3 regions of the Brenneria izadpanahii genome follow, and region 3 is predicted to be linked to each of the others. Evidence: predicted binding sites of a transcription regulator. Region 3 holds the regulator's gene; each other region holds the start of a gene.
The links. The regulator ArgR, encoded in region 3, controls arginine synthesis, uptake and breakdown. The targets are predictions, from matches to a motif close to ANTGAATAAAAATACANT.
Positions count from the first base shown of each region.

Region 1: argE (acetylornithine deacetylase) is a predicted target of ArgR. The motif match lies at 2,571-2,588, and genes of this name have one in related genera.
Region 2: argA (amino-acid N-acetyltransferase) is a predicted target of ArgR. The motif match lies at 2,811-2,828, and genes of this name have one in related genera.

Region 1 covers NZ_CP050854.1:226,484-232,730, reverse strand. Annotated here, with positions in the region: gene argH (argininosuccinate lyase) at 1-1,175, opposite strand, end outside; gene argB (acetylglutamate kinase) at 1,419-2,192, opposite strand; partial or broken gene HC231_RS01030 (N-acetyl-gamma-glutamyl-phosphate reductase) at 2,244-2,432, opposite strand; gene argE (acetylornithine deacetylase) at 2,635-3,786, shown strand; gene ppc (phosphoenolpyruvate carboxylase) at 4,042-6,247, shown strand, end outside.
Region 2 covers NZ_CP050854.1:4,041,668-4,047,914, forward strand. Annotated here, with positions in the region: gene mltA (murein transglycosylase A) at 1-639, opposite strand, end outside; tRNA gene HC231_RS18015 (tRNA-Met) at 1,037-1,113, shown strand; tRNA gene HC231_RS18020 (tRNA-Met) at 1,161-1,237, shown strand; gene amiC (N-acetylmuramoyl-L-alanine amidase AmiC) at 1,382-2,623, opposite strand; gene argA (amino-acid N-acetyltransferase) at 2,859-4,184, shown strand; gene recD (exodeoxyribonuclease V subunit alpha) at 4,230-6,095, opposite strand; gene recB (exodeoxyribonuclease V subunit beta) at 6,088-6,247, opposite strand, start outside.
Region 3 covers NZ_CP050854.1:4,571,864-4,578,110, forward strand. Annotated here, with positions in the region: gene HC231_RS20370 (DNA-binding protein) at 1-28, opposite strand, end outside; gene HC231_RS20375 (helix-turn-helix domain-containing protein) at 215-496, shown strand; gene mdh (malate dehydrogenase) at 538-1,479, opposite strand; gene argR (transcriptional regulator ArgR) at 1,950-2,420, shown strand; gene tsaD (tRNA (adenosine(37)-N6)-threonylcarbamoyltransferase complex transferase subunit TsaD) at 2,465-3,481, opposite strand; gene rpsU (30S ribosomal protein S21) at 3,708-3,923, shown strand; gene dnaG (DNA primase) at 4,060-5,814, shown strand; gene rpoD (RNA polymerase sigma factor RpoD) at 5,970-6,247, shown strand, end outside.

The DNA of each region.
Region 1 (6,247 bases), 990 kb from region 3:
ACCGCTTCGCCGACGATATGGTGCGCCTCCCGGAACGGCACGCCTTTAGCAACCAGATAATCCGCCAGTTCCGTCGCGTTGGCATAGCCCTGCTCGGCGGCTTCCTGACAGCGGGGGCGCTTGACCTGAATGCCTTCCAGCACCAGCGCGGCCATCATCAGGCAGTCGTGCCAGGTATCCAGCGCGTCGAACAGACCTTCTTTGTCTTCCTGCATATCCTTGTTGTACGCCAGCGGCAACCCTTTCAGCGTCACCATCATGCCGGCCAGCGCGCCCTGAACGCGACCGCATTTACCGCGAATCAACTCCAGCGCGTCAGGATTCTTTTTCTGCGGCATTAACGATGAACCGGAGGTCACGCGATCGGACAGCTCGACAAACGCCGCTTCGCCGCTGTTAAAGAAAATCAGGTCTTCAGCGAAACGCGACAGATGCACCATGCCGATAGCGGCGTCGGATAGCAGTTCCAGCACGTGATCGCGATCGGATACCGTATCCAGACTGTTGCGCGTGGCGGAAGCGAAACCCAGCCATCCGGCCAACTGCTCGCGGTCAATAGGATAAGCCGTACCGGCCAGCGCCCCGCAGCCCAACGGGCTGACGTCCAGACGTTTCAGCGTATCTTCCAACCGGCTTTCGTCGCGCGCCAGCATTTCATGATAAGCCAGGCACCAGTGAGCAAACGTTACCGGCTGGGCACGCTGCAAGTGGGTATAGCCCGGCATGACGGCATCCTGGTTCGCTTCCGCCGTGGCGACCAACGCCTGGCGCAGTTGACGCACCGCCAGATGCAGTTCGGCAATCTGCGCTTTGCACCACAGTTTCAGGTCGGTGGCCACCTGATCGTTACGACTACGCCCGGTATGCAGCTTTTTACCCAGATCGCCGACTTTTTCAATCAGGCGCTGCTCAACCCAGCTATGAATATCTTCGGCATCACTTTGCAGGATGATTTCAGGATCGGCCTGAACGTCAGCCAACAGCGCATTCAGCGCTTGCTCCAACTGCTGTTGCTCTTGTTCGCTGAGCACATTGACGGTAACCAACGCTTTTGACCAGCCAATCGAGCCGATGATGTCCTGCTCTGCCAGACGGTAATCAAACCGCAGCGAGTCATTAAACTGTTTAAAACGTTGATCTGCCGCCTGACTGAACCGACCGCCCCACAAAGCCATAACCATTACTCCCAAAATTCAAATAAATGCGGGCATGAAACACTTCATCCCCGGACTCGTAACTCATCGCCATACCGTCGTCCGCCTGCGCGGATACGGCGTTAAATCGACTCTCGTCATGCCGGCCCGCCTACTGCGCGGAGATGACGAAAATGGGCGCCTGCGCGGGAATGGCGCATCCGTAAGCCGAACCGCCGACAGCGAGCCGCCGATGATCCACGCCGCGCCATACCTCAAAACCGACTACGCTAAAATACGCGTACCGATAGCCACGCCGTTGAATAGCGCAGGCAGCTGATCGGCATGACGCCAGCTGGCGATATCCACCGGACGCCCCAGCGTGCGCGCAGCGTCCAGCGCCGCGTTGACCTTAACAATCATCCCATCGGTGATGATACCCTGCGCGATCAGCTGTTCGGCTTTTTCCGCCGTCATTTCCGCAATACGCTGGCCTTTGCCGTCCAGAATACCACTAACGTCGGAAAGCAGGATTAAATCCGCCCCCAGCGTTTCCGCCAGCGCCGTTGCGGCCTGGTCGGCGTTCACGTTCATCAGATCGCCCCGATCGGTCATCCCGATAGAGCTGACAACCGGCAGGTATCCCGCAGACAACAGCGTATTCAGCAATGCGGGCGAGCCCGCCTCCGCCTTACCGACAAAACCCAGCGCTTCGTCCAACTGCGTCACCTTGGTGCTGCCGCCGTCCGCCAGGCACAGGCCAACCGCGTTAATGTCGTGCTTCCTGGCCCACGACAGCAACGTTTTATTCGCCGAACCGGCCAACGCGCCGGTAATAATGTCGATCTGATCGGCGGGAGTCACGCGCAGGCCGTTTTTCTTCACCACCGGCAACGATAGTTTTTTCATCAGATCGTCAACCAGGCATCCGCCGCCGTGCACAATCACAAGCGGGCGCTGATGTTGCTGGCGATAGGTAACCAGCGCCGTAAAGAGGCGCTCCAACGCTTCTTCGCTATCCAGTAAAACGCCACCTAGCTTGATAATTAACGGATTCATTGTTCTCTTCGCGCCTCAGAATGGTAAATGGTAATCAAAGTAAAGACTATGTAACGGCTTAACCGGCAAATCGGAGATATCCTTCAGTTGCCGATGCAAATCGGAAATCAATTTTCCCGCATCTACGCTTTGCGTAGAAACGGCTAAAGCGGTTATGTTCATTTGCGGGCGACAGCCAAGATAGCGGGTCAGCTCGGCGCCCAGACGGCCGCAGGCGCCAACAATCAACCTATTCAATATGGGATACTCTATACCTTAACTTATCAACGAAATCGGTAACAGGGTCCGCCAGCGTCATAACGCTGTTCGCCCGCGAAGCTAAGCGACGTGATGAATTCATCACCAAAAGTATCTTATGGTTTCCTTTCTCTTAGCGTTATTGTATTTTTATTCAAAATAAATGCATGAATATTGATACTATCCTAACCAGAGGCTGTCAACCGTGAAGATGAATTTACCCCCTTTTCTTGAGCTATACCGGGCGCTAATCGCAACGCCGTCCATCAGCGCGACCGACAGTACGCTCGATCAAAGTAATCAGGCGTTAATCAATCTGCTGTCCGGCTGGTTCACTGATTTGGGCTTTCATGTTGAAGTTCAGCCAGTACCCGGCACCAGAAACAAATTTAATATGCTGGCCAGAATCGGGGAAGGCAAAGGCGGCTTATTACTGGCGGGACATACGGATACCGTACCGTTCGACGACGGTCGCTGGACGCGCGATCCCTTCACGCTGACCGAGCACGATAACAAGCTGTATGGTCTGGGAACCGCCGATATGAAAGGATTCTTTGCGTTTATTCTTGATACGCTGCGCGACATCGATCCAGGCAAACTGACCAAGCCGCTATATATTCTCGCCACCGCGGATGAAGAGACCACCATGGCCGGCGCCAAATATTTTGCCGCATCCGCGCAGGTCAGGCCGGACTGCGCCATTATCGGCGAACCGACGTCGCTGCGGCCGGTGCGCGCCCATAAGGGCCATATGTCCAGCGCGATCCGGATTCAGGGCCAGTCCGGGCATTCCAGCGATCCGTCGCGCGGCGTGAACGCGATTGAACTGATGCACGATGCGATCTCCCATCTGCTGGTACTGCGCAAAACGCTGCAGGAGCGCTATCACAACGCGGCGTTCGATATCCCCTACCCGACTATGAATCTGGGCCATATCCACGGCGGCGACGCGCCGAACCGAATCTGCGCCTGCTGCGAGCTGCATATGGATATCCGCCCGCTGCCGGGACTGACGCTCAGCGATCTGAACGGCTTGCTGTCGCAAGCGCTGGCGCCGGTCAGCCAGCGCTGGCCGGGCCGCCTGACGATCGGCGAACTGCACCCGCCGATCCCCGGCTACGAATGTCCGGCGGATCATCATTTAGTCTCGGTAGTGGAAAAACTGCTGGGCGCGCAAACCGAAGTCGTCAATTACTGCACCGAAGCGCCGTTTATTCAGGGGCTCTGCCCGACGCTGGTTCTGGGGCCGGGATCGATCGATCAGGCGCATCAGCCAGACGAATTTCTTGATACCGCCTTTATCAAACCGACGAGAGAACTGATTTCTCAGATGATTAAACATTTCTGTCTCCCTTAAAAAGATGGCCGCGGGCATCACGCCCGCTTTCGCCGCCAAATAAGCACATCTAATATCGGGTCATCTGTAATTAAATTTCACCGATTGCCAAATCTACATCAATGCGGGTAAAAAGATCCGCGGTATAAAAGAACAACGAGGGCAAAGAATCGTCAATTGACGAATCAACCTCGTCGTGGCTAGATGAAAGGAGCGTAGTACGTCTTTCTGGTGAAATAAACTTACAAAAAATTTTAGAGATGGGTCAGGGTATATATGAAAGAGCAATATTCAGCAATGCGAAGTAACGTCAGCATGCTAGGTAAGCTACTTGGCGATACTATCAAGGAAGCGCTGGGTGAGAACATACTTGATAAGGTAGAAAGGATTCGTAAATTATCAAAGTCCTCCCGAGCGGGCAGTGAAAAGCACCGACAGGAACTGCTGAACACACTACAAAACCTGTCCAATGACGAGCTACTGCCGGTAGCCCGCGCATTTAGTCAATTTCTTAACTTAACCAATACCGCTGAGCAATATCACACGATCTCCCCGCACGGTGAAGCCGCCAGCAACCCGGAGATACTCTCCAAAACTTTCGACCGCTTAAAAACAACCAAAGGTCTAACGGAAAAAGACATTCGTAATGCCGTCGAATCGCTTTCCATCGAGCTGGTATTGACCGCGCACCCCACCGAGATTACCCGCCGTACCCTGATCCACAAGCTGGTTGAAGTAAACACCTGTCTGAAACAGCTCGACCATGACGATCTGGCCGATTATGAACGTAACCAGATTATGCGCCGCCTGCGCCAGTTGATCGCACAATCCTGGCATACCGACGAAATTCGTAAAATCCGTCCGACGCCGATAGAAGAAGCCAAATGGGGTTTTGCCGTCGTCGAGAACAGCCTTTGGGAAGGCGTGCCCGCCTTTTTGCGCGAGCTGGATGAACTGCTTGAAAAGTCTTTCGGTTATCGTCTGCCCGTGGAAGCCGTGCCGGTGCGTTTTACCTCATGGATGGGCGGAGACCGCGACGGCAACCCGAACGTGACGGCCGAGGTGACTCGCCGGGTGCTATTGCTCAGCCGTTGGAAAGCGGCCGATCTGTTCCTGCAAGATATTCAGTTCCTGGTATCGGAATTGTCGATGTCGGAATGTACGCCGGAATTACGCAAACTGGCCGGCGGCGACGAGGTTCAAGAACCGTACCGCGCCATCATGAAATCATTACGCGCGCAGTTGAATAGCACGCTGGCTTATCTGGATGCCCGTCTCAAAGGCGGAGAACTGCTGGCGCCGAAAGATCTGCTGGTCAGCAATGAACAATTGTGGGAGCCGCTGTTCGCATGTTACCAGTCGCTGCATGCCTGCGGCATGGGCATCATCGCCGACGGCCAACTGCTGGATACGCTGCGCCGCGTGCGCTGCTTCGGCGTACCGCTGGTGCGCATCGACGTTCGTCAGGAAAGCACCAATCACAGCGAGGCGCTGGCGGAAATCACCCGTTACCTGGGTCTAGGCGACTATGAAAGCTGGTCCGAGTCCGACAAACAGGCCTTCCTGATCCGTGAATTAAGCTCCAAACGTCCGCTGCTGCCGCGCCAGTGGGAACCCAGCGCCGAAACCAAAGAGGTGATCGACACCTGTAAAGTGATAGCCAAAGCGCCCGCCGGTTCGATCGCCACCTATGTCATTTCCATGGCGCGTACGCCTTCCGACGTGCTGGCGGTGCACTTGCTGCTGAAAGAAGCGGGCTGCCCCTTTACATTACCGGTTGTTCCGCTGTTTGAAACGCTGGAAGACTTGAACAATGCCGACGATGTGATGACCCAGTTGCTGAACATCGACTGGTATCGCGGCGTTATTCAGGGCAAGCAGATGGTTATGATCGGCTATTCCGACTCGGCGAAAGACGCCGGCGTGATGGCCGCTTCCTGGGCGCAGTACCGCGCGCAGGACGCGCTGATTAAAACCTGCGAAAAAGCCGGCATCGCGCTGACGCTGTTTCACGGACGCGGCGGCTCAATCGGCCGCGGCGGCGCGCCGGCCCACGCCGCCCTATTGTCACAACCGCCGGGCAGCCTGAAAGGCGGCCTACGCGTGACCGAGCAGGGCGAGATGATCCGCTTTAAATTCGGTCTGCCGGAAGTCACCATCAGCAGTCTGGCGCTTTACACCGGCGCCATTCTGGAAGCCAATCTGCTGCCGCCGCCGGAGCCGGAGCAGGAATGGATAGAGGTGATGGATGAATTATCTCGCGTATCCTGCGATATGTATCGCGGGTACGTGCGTGAAAATCCTGACTTTGTTCCCTATTTCCGCTCCGCCACGCCGGAACTGGAACTGGGTAAATTGCCGTTAGGCTCGCGCCCGGCGAAACGTCGTCCTACCGGCGGCGTAGAAAGCCTGCGCGCCATTCCGTGGATTTTCGCCTGGACGCAGAACCGTCTGATGCTGCCGGCCTGGCTTGGCGCTGGCG
Region 2 (6,247 bases), 530 kb from region 3:
ACTGCGGTAGGCATGGCCGTTTTTACCCGCATAGCCGAAGAACGTTAGCGGGCGGCCGTCGCCAAAATCGATGTAGCCGCTGCCCTGCACTTCCATCATAAAGTTATCCACCAGCGAATTAGTCCAGGCCAGGGCTAAGCGATCGTCTAAAGAGCCGGAGTAAATAGATGCTCTATCCGGCAGGCGGCGATTTTTCTTGCCGCGCGAAGGCATGGCATAAAGCGGATAGCGAAACTCGCCCTGACGGGTATAGCGGGCTTGCAGAACCGGAGTGTAGTAGCCGGTAAACTGGACGTTGCCGAAGTTGTCCACCCCCTCCATCTGCCAGGCGCTGAGGCCAAACTTGCTCAGTTCGCGGGTATCGGCTCCCGACATCATCCAGTTTTCTATCGCCTGGAAGGTACTATTATTGCTGGTATACAGGCCGGGCGAAGCGTTCCTGATTTCAGCGACCTGATCGACAAAGTCTCTGGCATTAACGGGTTTGCCGGTTGCATTCGGCTCATTCACCAGTTCCAGAGGCTGATTGAGGTGTCCATCCTTATATTGCTGTCCCCGATCGGTGGGTTTGGATTGGCACCCCGCAAGAATGGCAATTACCACGCCGGTCAGCAAATATTTTCCCCAACATCCTCTCATCTTCTTTGCGCTCTCTTTTGACATCGACAGATTCACCGCCGAACGATAACAAACACCTATAGAGAAAGAAACGTCACCTAATAAAAAATCGCCGGAAGCGATTTTCAACGTCGCATAGCGACGGCCCGCACAGCGAGCCACAGGGACGAGCCGCTCATATTGTAGTACCGATAGAGATACCAGAGCGACCGCGGCGCGGGCTGTTAGCGCAATATTGGGCTTTACCCCCCATTTTCGCTTCGCCGCGGCGTAAATCGTCGTCCATTAAAACCGTCGGCGCAACGTTTAAAAAATAGCCCATTAGGTTGCAAATTCAGCACCCGTGCGGGTTATACGGCATTTTTTACAAAAATAGGTTGCACTGAAGCTCATGGGGAGTATAGTGCGCATCCACGGACGCGGGGTGGAGCAGCCTGGTAGCTCGTCGGGCTCATAACCCGAAGGTCGTCGGTTCAAATCCGGCCCCCGCAACCAATTGATGTGAATAGACCATCAAAAGTAAAAGACAGTATCAAGACGGACGCGGGGTGGAGCAGCCTGGTAGCTCGTCGGGCTCATAACCCGAAGGTCGTCGGTTCAAATCCGGCCCCCGCAACCAATTGATTCTTATTAAAAAGGCACCCTTAGCGGGTGTTTTTTGCTTTCTGGCGTCCCCCATTCTCGCCAACGCATTATTATTTATGCCGCGTAACACTCTGCAAGCCATTCCCCTCTCGGCCCCGAAAATCGCGCCGGTATAGCGCTAGCGCCCCGTCTGACTGGCGAAATAGGCTTTAATTCCGTCAAGGATCGATTGGGCTACCTGCTGTTGAAACTGGCTGGTGCGCAACTTGCGCTCTTCTTCAAGATTACTGATAAATGCCGTTTCTACCAGCACGGAGGGAATATCCGGCGCTTTTAGCACCGCGAATCCGGCCTGGTCGACGCTATTTTTATGCAGACGGTTAACCTTGCTTAAACGGGTTAGTATTTCCTTCCCGAACTTCAAGCTGTCGTTAATGGTAACGGTCTGAACCAGGTCAAGCATGGTGTGATCCAGATAGCGATCGCCGCTCATGCTGACCCCGCCGATTAAATCCGATTCGTTCTGCGTCTGCGCCAGAAAGCTGGCAGCGGTGCTGGTCGCTCCCTTTTTCGACAGCGCAAATACCGACGATCCCCTTGCCGCGCGGTTGGTGAACGCATCCGCATGAATGGAAATAAATAGATCGGCCCGCTGCTTACGCGCTTTGGCGACCCGCACGCGCAATGGAATGAATACGTCCTCATTGCGCGTCATATAGGCTTTCATATTAGACTCGCGTTCAATCAGAGCGCGAAGCCGGCGGGCGATTTGCAGCACGATATCTTTTTCGCGGGTTTTATTTTTACCAATCGCGCCGGGATCTTCGCCGCCGTGGCCGGGATCCAGCATAATAACCAGCGGCCGATCGCGTCCGGCTTTCCCCGCCTGCGGCGCTTCCGCCGGCAATGTCCGCTCCAGATCGCCTTTGTTGTAATCCTCCAGCAACGCCAGCAGCGGATCCTCTTCGTTATCATAACGGCCGGCCAACGGATAAAGATCCATCACCAGACGATGTTTGAATTCGGCCACCGGGCCCAGCGTAAAGAGCTTGGCATCAACGCCTTGTTTTAGCTCAAGAACCAAGCGCAACGTATTTTTATCAAACTGGCCAATCCTGGCATTTTTAATCAACGGATCATTTTGGTGAAACTGGGCGGGAACATTCTTCAGGACGCTATTGAGATGAATATTTTCAATATCCACCACCAGACGATCCGGATTGCCGAGGGTGAATTGCTTGTATTTAAGCGAAAGATTTGACTCCAGCGTTACCCGGGTATAGGAAGAAGAAGGCCAGACGCGTACGGCGATAACCTGGGCAACGGCGGCCAAACCAACGCCGCTTACACTTAATAGCCAAGTTGCCGCGGCGCTTTGCAGCAGGCGCCGCCGAGTCAGATTGTGATTCGAGTAAGACATGCAACTCCGGTCTGATTACAGTGCCACTGCCGATACGGGAAGCAGAAATCGCAAAATTGTCAAAAACTTTAACCAATCTCTACACCGGTGTCATGCAAAAATCATTGTTACGCTTTCTCTTCCCGCTTCTTGCAAATTACGGCGGCATTGACTTTGCTTATTACATACCCCTTGCCTTTTACCTCGCAAAGAATAAAAATACAGAAATTACGAATAAAAATTCAAAGGAGTCGCAGTGAAGGAGCGTAGTACAGAACTGGTCGAGGGCTTTCGCCACACCGTTCCCTATATCAATGCCCACCGTGGCAAAACCTTTGTCATCATGCTGGGCGGCGAAGCCATTGAGCATGAAAACTTCGCCAATATCGTCAACGACATCGGGCTACTGCATAGCCTGGGCATCAAGCTGGTGGTGGTGTATGGCGCTCGTCCGCAGATCGATAGCAATCTGACAACGCATCACTACGAACCGCTTTACCATAAAAATATCCGTATTACAGACAGTACGACGCTAGAGCTGGTTAAACAGGCAGCCGGAATGCTGCAACTGGATATCACCGCCCGTCTATCCATGAGTTTGAATAATACGCCGTTGCAGGGCGCGCACATCAACGTCGTCAGCGGCAACTTTATTATCGCCCAGCCTCTCGGCGTGGATGATGGCGTCGACTACTGTCACAGCGGCCGTATCCGCCGTATTGATGAAGATGCGCTGCACCGTCAGTTAGACAGCGGCGCGATCGTGCTGTTGGGCCCGGTGGCGGTTTCCGTCACCGGAGAGAGCTTTAATCTGACTTCCGAAGAGGTCGCCACCCAGTTGGCGATCAAACTGAAAGCGGAAAAAATGATTGGCTTTTGCTCTTCACAGGGCGTGACGAATGAAGAAGGCAAAATCATTTCCGAGTTATTCCCGGATGACGCCCAAAAACGCATTGAAGCGTTGGAACAGGAAGGCGATTACCAGTCCGGTACGGTCCGATTCCTGCGCGGCGCGGTTAAAGCCTGCCGCAGCGGCGTGCGCCGCAGCCACCTGATCAGCTATCAGGTCGACGGCGCCTTGCTGCAGGAACTGTTTTCCCGCGATGGCATCGGTACGCAGATCGTCATGGAAAGCGCCGAGCAGGTGCGCCGTGCAACGATTAACGATATCGGCGGCATTCTGGAGCTGATTCGCCCGCTGGAACAGCAAGGCATTCTGGTCAGACGCTCCCGCGAACAGTTGGAAATGGAGATCGATAAGTTCACCGTTGTCGTCCGCGATAACCTGACCATTGCCTGCGCCGCGCTTTATCCGTTCCCGGAAGAGAGCATCGGTGAAATGGCTTGCGTCGCGGTGCATCCGGACTATCGCAGCTCCTCACGCGGCGACACGTTACTGCAAAGAATCGCCGCTCAGGCCCGTCTGCAAGGGCTGAAAAAGCTGTTTGTCCTGACGACGCACAGCATCCACTGGTTTCAGGAACGCGGATTTTTGCCCGCCGAAGTGGAAATGCTGCCGAGGAAAAAACAGGAACTGTATAACTATCAGCGCCGCTCCAAAATCCTGGTGCTGGATCTGTAACAACCATCCCCATAGCGGAGTTCATCCTGCTACGGGGATGCCGTGTTAGCGATGCTCGTCTGATGAAAGCGCCATGATGCGTTCAACCAAACCGCTATGACGCTGGGTGGGGGTTTTCACCGCTCGACACAAAATTTTGGTATCCGCATACAGCGACAAACGCTGACGGGCGCGGGTGATGGCGGTATAGACCAATTCCCGCGTTAATACCGGCAGATAATGGTTCGGCAATATCAGCGCGGTATGTTCGAATTCCGATCCCTGCGACTTATGCACCGTCATGGCATAGGCCGTATCGTGCGGCGGCAAACGGCTCGGCGCTACGGCCTTGGTTTTGCCGTTGGGGAGTTGAAAGTAAACCCGCAGTTCTCCCTTTTCACTCAGCATGGCGATACCGATATCGCCATTAAATAATCCCAGCACCGCATCATTACGCTCGATCATCACCGGGCGACCAACGTACCAGCGATTAAGCGGATTACGGCTGCGATGGATCAGTCCGCTTTTATCTAATGCCTGTTCAATCCGCTGGTTAAGCCCCGCCACGCCGAATGGCCCCTCGCGCAGAGCGCACAGTTGACGATAGCGTTGGAAGGCCGTCAGAACCGTTTCCGGATCGGCATCGGCGGCAATAAGCCGTAAATAATCCCGGTAGCCTGCAACGCATTGCGCCAGCATCTGCTGGTAATCTTCCGCTGCGGCCAGCGGACGGCAGGAGATATCCGTAAAGCTAGCGTTCAAAACGGCAAGCACTCGCCGGTCATCGCCGTTGTTCACCGCCAAAGCCAATTGCCCGATGCCGGAATGCCGATCGAAACGATAGCTTTTACGCAACAGACAGATGCTATCCCCGACGGTTGCCCGGTTTTCAGCCCCGTCATCGTCAAGCCGGCAGCCGGTCAGCCGCTGTAGCTGCTGCGCCCTTGCCCGGCTGTAGCCCGCCTGCGCAAAGCGGCAGATATCTCCCAGCACCGCTCCCGCCTCCACCGACGCCAGCTGATCGCGATCGCCCAGAAAGATGACCTTCGCCTGCTCAGGCAGCGCGGCGATCAGATTCGCCATCATCGGCAGATCGACCATTGAGGCTTCATCCACCACCAGTACATCAAGGTGCAGCGGATTCCCCTGATGGTGACGCAATCGTTGACTGTCGGGCACCGCCCCTAACAAACGGTGGAGCGTGGTCGCTTCCTGGGGAAAGCGCTCCCGGTGAGCCTGACTCAGCGATAGGTTGCTCAACGCCGCGCCCAGCGACTCCGTTAAACGCGCGGCGGCTTTCCCCGTCGGCGCGGCCAGTTGAATACGCAACGGCGTTCCCGAATTAAGCTGAATCAACGCGGCCAGCAGTTTGGCGACCGTGGTTGTCTTACCGGTGCCCGGCCCGCCGGAAATCACGGTGATACGCCGGGTCAGGGCGACGGCCGCCGCGACTTTTTGCCAGTCGATTTCACCGTCGACCGGTGGAAACAGGCTATCTAACACCGTGCGGATAGGTTGCTCATCGATCCGGGGATCGTGATCCTCACCGGCGATAAACCGCGCGACCTGTCCTTCGCTCTGCCAGCTGCGCTGCAAATAGAGATTTTGTTGCCGCAACACCAGCGGCGTCGGGCTATTGCCGTCGCCCACGGCGGGGGATGCCAACAGGCATCGCCGCCACCCGGATGCGTCCAATTTTCCGGCGGCTTCCCATACCGACTGAGCCAATTCACGATCGCGATCGTCAAACAACAGCGAGGGCTGTAAAACTTCCAACGGCAGGCAAACATGTCCGGCGCCGGACTGCGCGCTTAGACAGGCCGCGGCCAGCAGCAATTGAGGGTTGTCGTCATCCGCCAGCATCCTGGCGAACTGAATATCCAGCGGGCGCAGAAGCCGGCGCTGTAATGCCGTTTCGAGTAACTCAATCATGACTGGCATCCTGTATCAGCGTTCCTTCGAATAGCCGATCCAACCCGGCGATAAAGGCTTGCGGCGGGCGAAAAGAAAACACGCCGTTACCGGGAGCATTTGCATCAACGCCGCGCAAAAACAGGTAAAACACGCCGCCGAAATGACGCTCA
Region 3 (6,247 bases):
CATTGGTAGCAAACCACTCTTTTTTCATAGCTTTTCATCCTGATAGTGCCATTCCTAACAAAAACGAGGTTAATTGGAATTTTTTTGAGAAATTTATAGGAAATTGATGCTATATTATTTCCTAATAATCATGTCATGTTAGCTTGGCATATAACTAACATCCGTTATTTATACCACTAATGAACAGTCGTCTTATAGCAATAAGGGAAGGATTATGACTTTAAGGAAACATGACTGGCATCCCGCTGATATCATTGCCGCTTTGCGCAAAAAAGGCACAACGCTGGCTGCGGTATCCCGCGCTGCCGGGTTAAGCTCATCAACGCTGGCTAATGCGCTTTCACGTCCGTGGCCTAAAGGGGAGTGGTTGATAGCCGATGCACTGGGCGTTCATCCATCAGAGATCTGGCCAAGCCGCTACTACGATCCGGAAACCAACGAGCTTATTGACAGAAAAAAGCTTATCCGCCCCAATGAAAAGAAGAGCCGGAGATAAAATCTCCGGCTCTGAATTCGTGATGGTAAAAACAGGAGCGTTTATTGGCCCTTAACGAAAGACTCGCCTAATTCGATATCCTGATTAAGCGTATCCAGCATATTTTTAAGCGCTTCTTGTTCAAACGCACTTAAAACGCCGATGTCTTTACGTTCAACGATGCCATTTTTACCCAACAGCACCGGCTGCGCAAAGAAACGGGCATATTGGCCATCGCTTTCGACATAAGAACATTCAACAACGCCGTCGTCACCCAGCAACGCGCGCGTTAATGACAGGCAGAACCGCGCCGCAGCCTGTCCCATTGACAGAGTTGCCGACCCGCCGCCAGCTTTTGCTTCCACGACTTCCGTACCCGCATTCTGGATACGTTTGGTCAAATCGGCGACTTCCTGGTCGCTGAAGCCGATCCCCGGCACCTGCGACAGCAGCGGGAGGATCGTCACGCCGGAGTGCCCGCCGATAACCGGTACGTTGATATCTTCCGGCAGTTTGCCTTTGAGTTCGGCGACGAAGGTATTGGAACGGATAATATCCAGCGTGGTCACGCCGAATAGCTTATTTTTATCGTATACGCCGGCCTTTTTAAGTACCTCGGCCGCAATGGCGACAGTCGTATTGACTGGATTGGTGATAATACCGATACAGGCCTGCGGGCTGGTATTGGCGATTTGCTCGACCAGATTACGGACGATACCCGCATTAACATTGAACAGATCTGAACGATCCATTCCCGGCTTACGGGCTACTCCGGCGGATATCAACACAATATCCGCCCCTACCAGCGCTGGAGTTGCATCAGGACCACAGTAACCTTTGGTTTTTACTGCGGTAGGAATATGGCTCAGATCGACAGCCACCCCCGGCGTCACCGGCGCGATGTCATAAAGAGATAATTCTGAACCTGAAGGAAGCTGGGTTTTGAGGAGGAGAGCAAGGGCCTGACCAATGCCGCCTGCCGCACCAAGAACTGCAACTTTCATCCTAAACTCCTTATAATCGTAAAGTACAAAAATGCCGCGAATTCATTTAATAGAAGAATTAACACAAGAAGAAAAAGTAAAACGTATTCACTTACCGTTAGTGGATACTACTTAAAGACCGGGCGTACCCTATGTCCATAATAATAAATCATAAACGGCTATTAATTAGAAAGGTAAGTAAAGTTAGTGGGCTTCGAGTTAATAACGTAGCACTCATTTATTGCCCATGAATAGGAGGGCTACGACACAGTAATCATCAATATATGAATAACATCATTCTGATAACATTTGATTCACTTTTATGTGACGTGTGACGCATTTTTCAGACTCGGGTGACCCACAAACTTTTTTAATCGTTTTTTCAAATGGCCACAAGTCGCGGCTGGCGATAATATACGCACCGCAGTTGCATAAAAATTCATTAATCTGCATAATCACGGAGTAAACAACTCTGATAAATCCGGTGCAGAATGCGTAATTCAACAAAACAAGAAGACTTAGTTAAAGCGTTCAAAGCGCTGCTGAAAGAAGAGAAATTCAGCTCTCAAAGCGAGATTGTTCAAGCCTTGCAAGACGACGGATTTGAAAACATCAATCAGTCCAAAGTCTCGCGCATGTTGACCAAGTTTGGCGCCGTACGTACGCGCAACGCAAAAATGGAAATGGTCTACTGCCTGCCGGCGGAGCTGGGAGTGCCCACCACCACCAGCCCGCTAAAAAACCTGGTGCGCGATGTCGATTTCAATGACGCCGTCGTGGTTATCCACACCAGTCCAGGCGCGGCCCAGCTAATTGCCCGTCTGCTCGACTCGCTGGGCAAGTCGGAAGGCATACTGGGCACCATTGCCGGCGATGACACCATCTTCACCACTCCCGCCAGAGGATTCAGCGTCAAACAACTCTATGAAGTCATTCTGGTGCTGTTTGAACAAGAGCTCTAACGGAAACAAAACCCGCATTATCCCGATGCGGGTTGATTAACGGCTCAGATGGCAGGTAATTCAGCCAACGGCCAGCGCGGGCGCACCGTTACGCCCAGATCCTGCGTTTCCCCCTGCTGTTGCAGGCGGATCGCCCCCGCATAGGCGATCATCGCGCCGTTGTCCGTACAAAACTCGGGGCGGGCATAAAATACCGAGCCCCCCCGGTTTGCCATCATCTCGCCCAGACGTTGACGCAGCGTACGGTTAGCGCTTACTCCCCCCGCCATCACCAGCCTTTTGAAGCCGGTTTCATCCAGCGCGCGGCGACATTTAATCGCCAGCGTATCCACGACGGCGTCTTCGAAAGCGCGCGCAATATCCGCCCGCGTCTGTTCATCGTCGCCATTGCTGCGGATCGTATTGGCGGCAAACGTTTTCAGGCCGGAGAAACTGAAATCCAGCCCGGGACGATCGGTCATGGGGCGCGGGAAAGTAAAGCGCGCGGCGTTCCCGGTCTGAGCCATTTTTGACAGCATCGGTCCGCCGGGGTAATCCAATCCCAGTAATTTTGCCGTTTTATCAAACGCTTCGCCCGCCGCATCATCAATGGACTCCCCAAGCAACCGATACTCGCCGATGCCGGTTACGCTGATTAGCTGCGTATGCCCGCCGGAAACCAGCAATGCGACAAAAGGAAATTCGGGGGGATTGTCTTCCAGCATGGGCGCTAATAGATGCCCCTCCATGTGATGCACCGCGACGGCGGGAACATTCCAGGCAAACGCCAATGCCCGGCCGACGGTGGCCCCGACCAATAACGCGCCCACCAGACCCGGACCGGATGTATAGGCGACGCCGTCAATGTCGCCGGCCTTTAAATTCGCTTCGCGCAGCGCAGCCTGGATCAACGGTACGGTTTTACGAACGTGATCGCGGGAAGCCAGTTCAGGAACGACACCGCCGTAATCGGCATGGAGTTTTATCTGACTGTACAACTGATTGGCGACCAAACCGGCCTGAGTGTCATAAATGGCAATTCCGGTTTCATCGCAGGATGTTTCGATACCCAATACGCGCATTGCTGTTCCTACTTTAATTACGGTACAAGCCGGGGTTGAATGCAGCTTGCTTCATGCGGCGGATAGTCTACCATAAGCCCCCCGGTTTCCGCGCTGGCGGAGGTTGGGTGTTTTATGATCGTCCAGCCCTTTACAAGGGGCCCCTGTTTGCAGTAGAATTCCGCACCATTTTGAAAAGGCTGGCACAAGGCCAGCGGCAAACCGAATTTATTGAGGTGAGAGGCACATGCCGGTAATTAAAGTACGTGAAAACGAGCCGTTCGACGTAGCTCTGCGTCGCTTCAAGCGTTCCTGCGAAAAAGCGGGTGTTCTGGCTGAAGTTCGTCGTCGTGAGTTTTATGAAAAACCGACTACCGAACGTAAGCGCGCTAAAGCGTCTGCAGTAAAACGTCACGCTAAGAAATTGGCTCGAGAAAACGCACGCCGCACTCGTCTGTATTAATTTTAGGAGGTTTTCCTCCACCGCGTGATTAATCCGCAGACTTAGTAGTTGCATACGAAGGCCGTGCTTTCCGAAAGGAATGCGCGGCTTGCTGTCGTTTATAAGCTGTCGTTCATAAGTTAAGAAACAGGGGCTTATGGCTGGACGAATTCCACGCGTATTTATCAATGATCTGCTGGCTCGCACCGACATCGTCGATCTCATAGATGCGCGCGTCAAACTGAAAAAGCAGGGCAAGAATTATCATGCGTGCTGTCCGTTCCATCACGAAAAAACCCCCTCATTTACCGTAAACGGTGACAAACAGTTCTATCACTGTTTTGGTTGTGGCGCTCATGGCAACGCCATTGACTTTTTAATGAATTACGATCGTCTCGATTTCGTTGAAAGCATTGAAGAATTGGCTGCCATCTATGGTCTTGAAGTGCCGTATGAAAGCGGTACCGGACCAACCCAGCTTGAACGCCATCAACGACAAAGCCTGTATGAACTGATGGGACAACTGAGCGAGTTCTATCAACAGGCGCTTAGCCAGCCTGCCGGCGCGCCGGCGTTACATTATCTGCAACAACGCGGACTGAGCGCCGAAGTAATTAGTCATTTTGCTATTGGTTTCGCACCGTCCGGCTGGGACAACGTTTTAAAACGTTTCGGGCGTAACAATGATGACCGCAGCACATTGAACGATGCCGGCATGTTGGTGACTAATGAGCAAGGCCGTACATATGACCGCTTTCGGGAGCGGGTCATGTTCCCCATCCGGGATAAACGGGGACGGGTTATTGCCTTTGGCGGTCGGGTATTGGGCGATGGCGTGCCGAAATATCTGAACTCGCCGGAAACTGAAATTTTTCATAAAGGCCGTCAGCTCTATGGCCTGTATGAAGCACAGCAGAACCATCCGGAACTAAAGCGGCTGCTGGTGGTTGAAGGGTATATGGATGTGGTTGCCCTGGCGCAGTTTGGTATTGATTATGCGGTTGCGTCGCTGGGAACCTCCACGACGGCCGATCATATTCAGTTGCTGTTCCGCGCCACAGACCAGGTCGTCTGCTGTTATGACGGCGACCGCGCCGGACGAGAGGCGGCATGGCGCGCGCTGGAAACTGCGCTACCCTATTTAAACGACGGTCGCCAGTTACGCTTTATATTTTTACCTGAAGGGGAAGACCCCGACACGCTGGTTCGTAAAGAAGGCAAAGATAGCTTTGAGCAGCGGATGGAGCAGGCTCTGCCGCTGTCGCAGTTTCTGTTTGAAACGCTGCAACAGCAGGTGGACATGAGTTCGCCCGATGGGCGCGCTAAGCTCAGCACCCTGGCTCTGCCCTTGATTGGTCAGGTTCCAGGTGAAACATTGCGCTTATATTTACGTCAGCAGTTGGGTAACAAACTTGGGATTCTGGATGACAGCCAGCTTGACCGGCTGTTGCCAAAAGTGGCCGAACATGCTCAAGCATACCAGCCGCCCCAGCTAAAAGTCACAACTATGCGTATACTTATAGGGCTATTAGTTCAGAACCCAAGGCTTTCAGCGGAAGTACCGGAACTGACGCTGGAAGGAATAGAAGAGAGCAAAGTGGCCGGTCTGAGCCTGTTTCAGGATCTGGTAAAAACCTGTAACGCCAGCCCGGGAATGAATATGGGTTTGCTGCTTGAAAAATATCGAGACAGTAAATACCGGAAGCAGCTTGAAACTATGGCTTCCTGGAACCATATGATCGAAGAAGACGAACTGGACGATAAGTTCAGAATAAGCCTGGCGGAGCTCTACGATCAACTGTTGAGACAGCGTCAGGAAACATTGATTGCCCGTGAAAGAACCCATGGGCTGAACGCCAAAGAAAAAAAAGAACTTTGGTCACTGCAACTGGCTTTAACCAGAAAAAACTGATTACCGAGGCTTAATTGCCGATAAATAGCAAGGTAGAACCTTGTCAAGAGCCGCTACAGGGTCCGCGGCGATTAGAAAAAAAGCCCTAATGCTATTGTTGGCGAATGACGCCGACCAACACCAACCCAAATACTCTGAAGTGTGGATACCGTCTTATGGAGCAAAACCCGCAGTCACAGCTAAAGCTACTTGTCACCCGTGGTAAGGAGCAAGGCTACCTGACCTATGCCGAGGTCAATGACCATCTGCCGGAAGATATCATCGACTCCGACCAGATCGAAGACATCATCCAGATGATTAACGACATGGGCATCCAGGTGATGGAAGAAGCGCCGGATGCAGATGATCTATTACTGGCAGAAAATACCAACGACGCGGATGAAGACGCGGCAGAGGCTGCTGCTCAGGTGTTATCCAGCGTTGAATCGGAAAT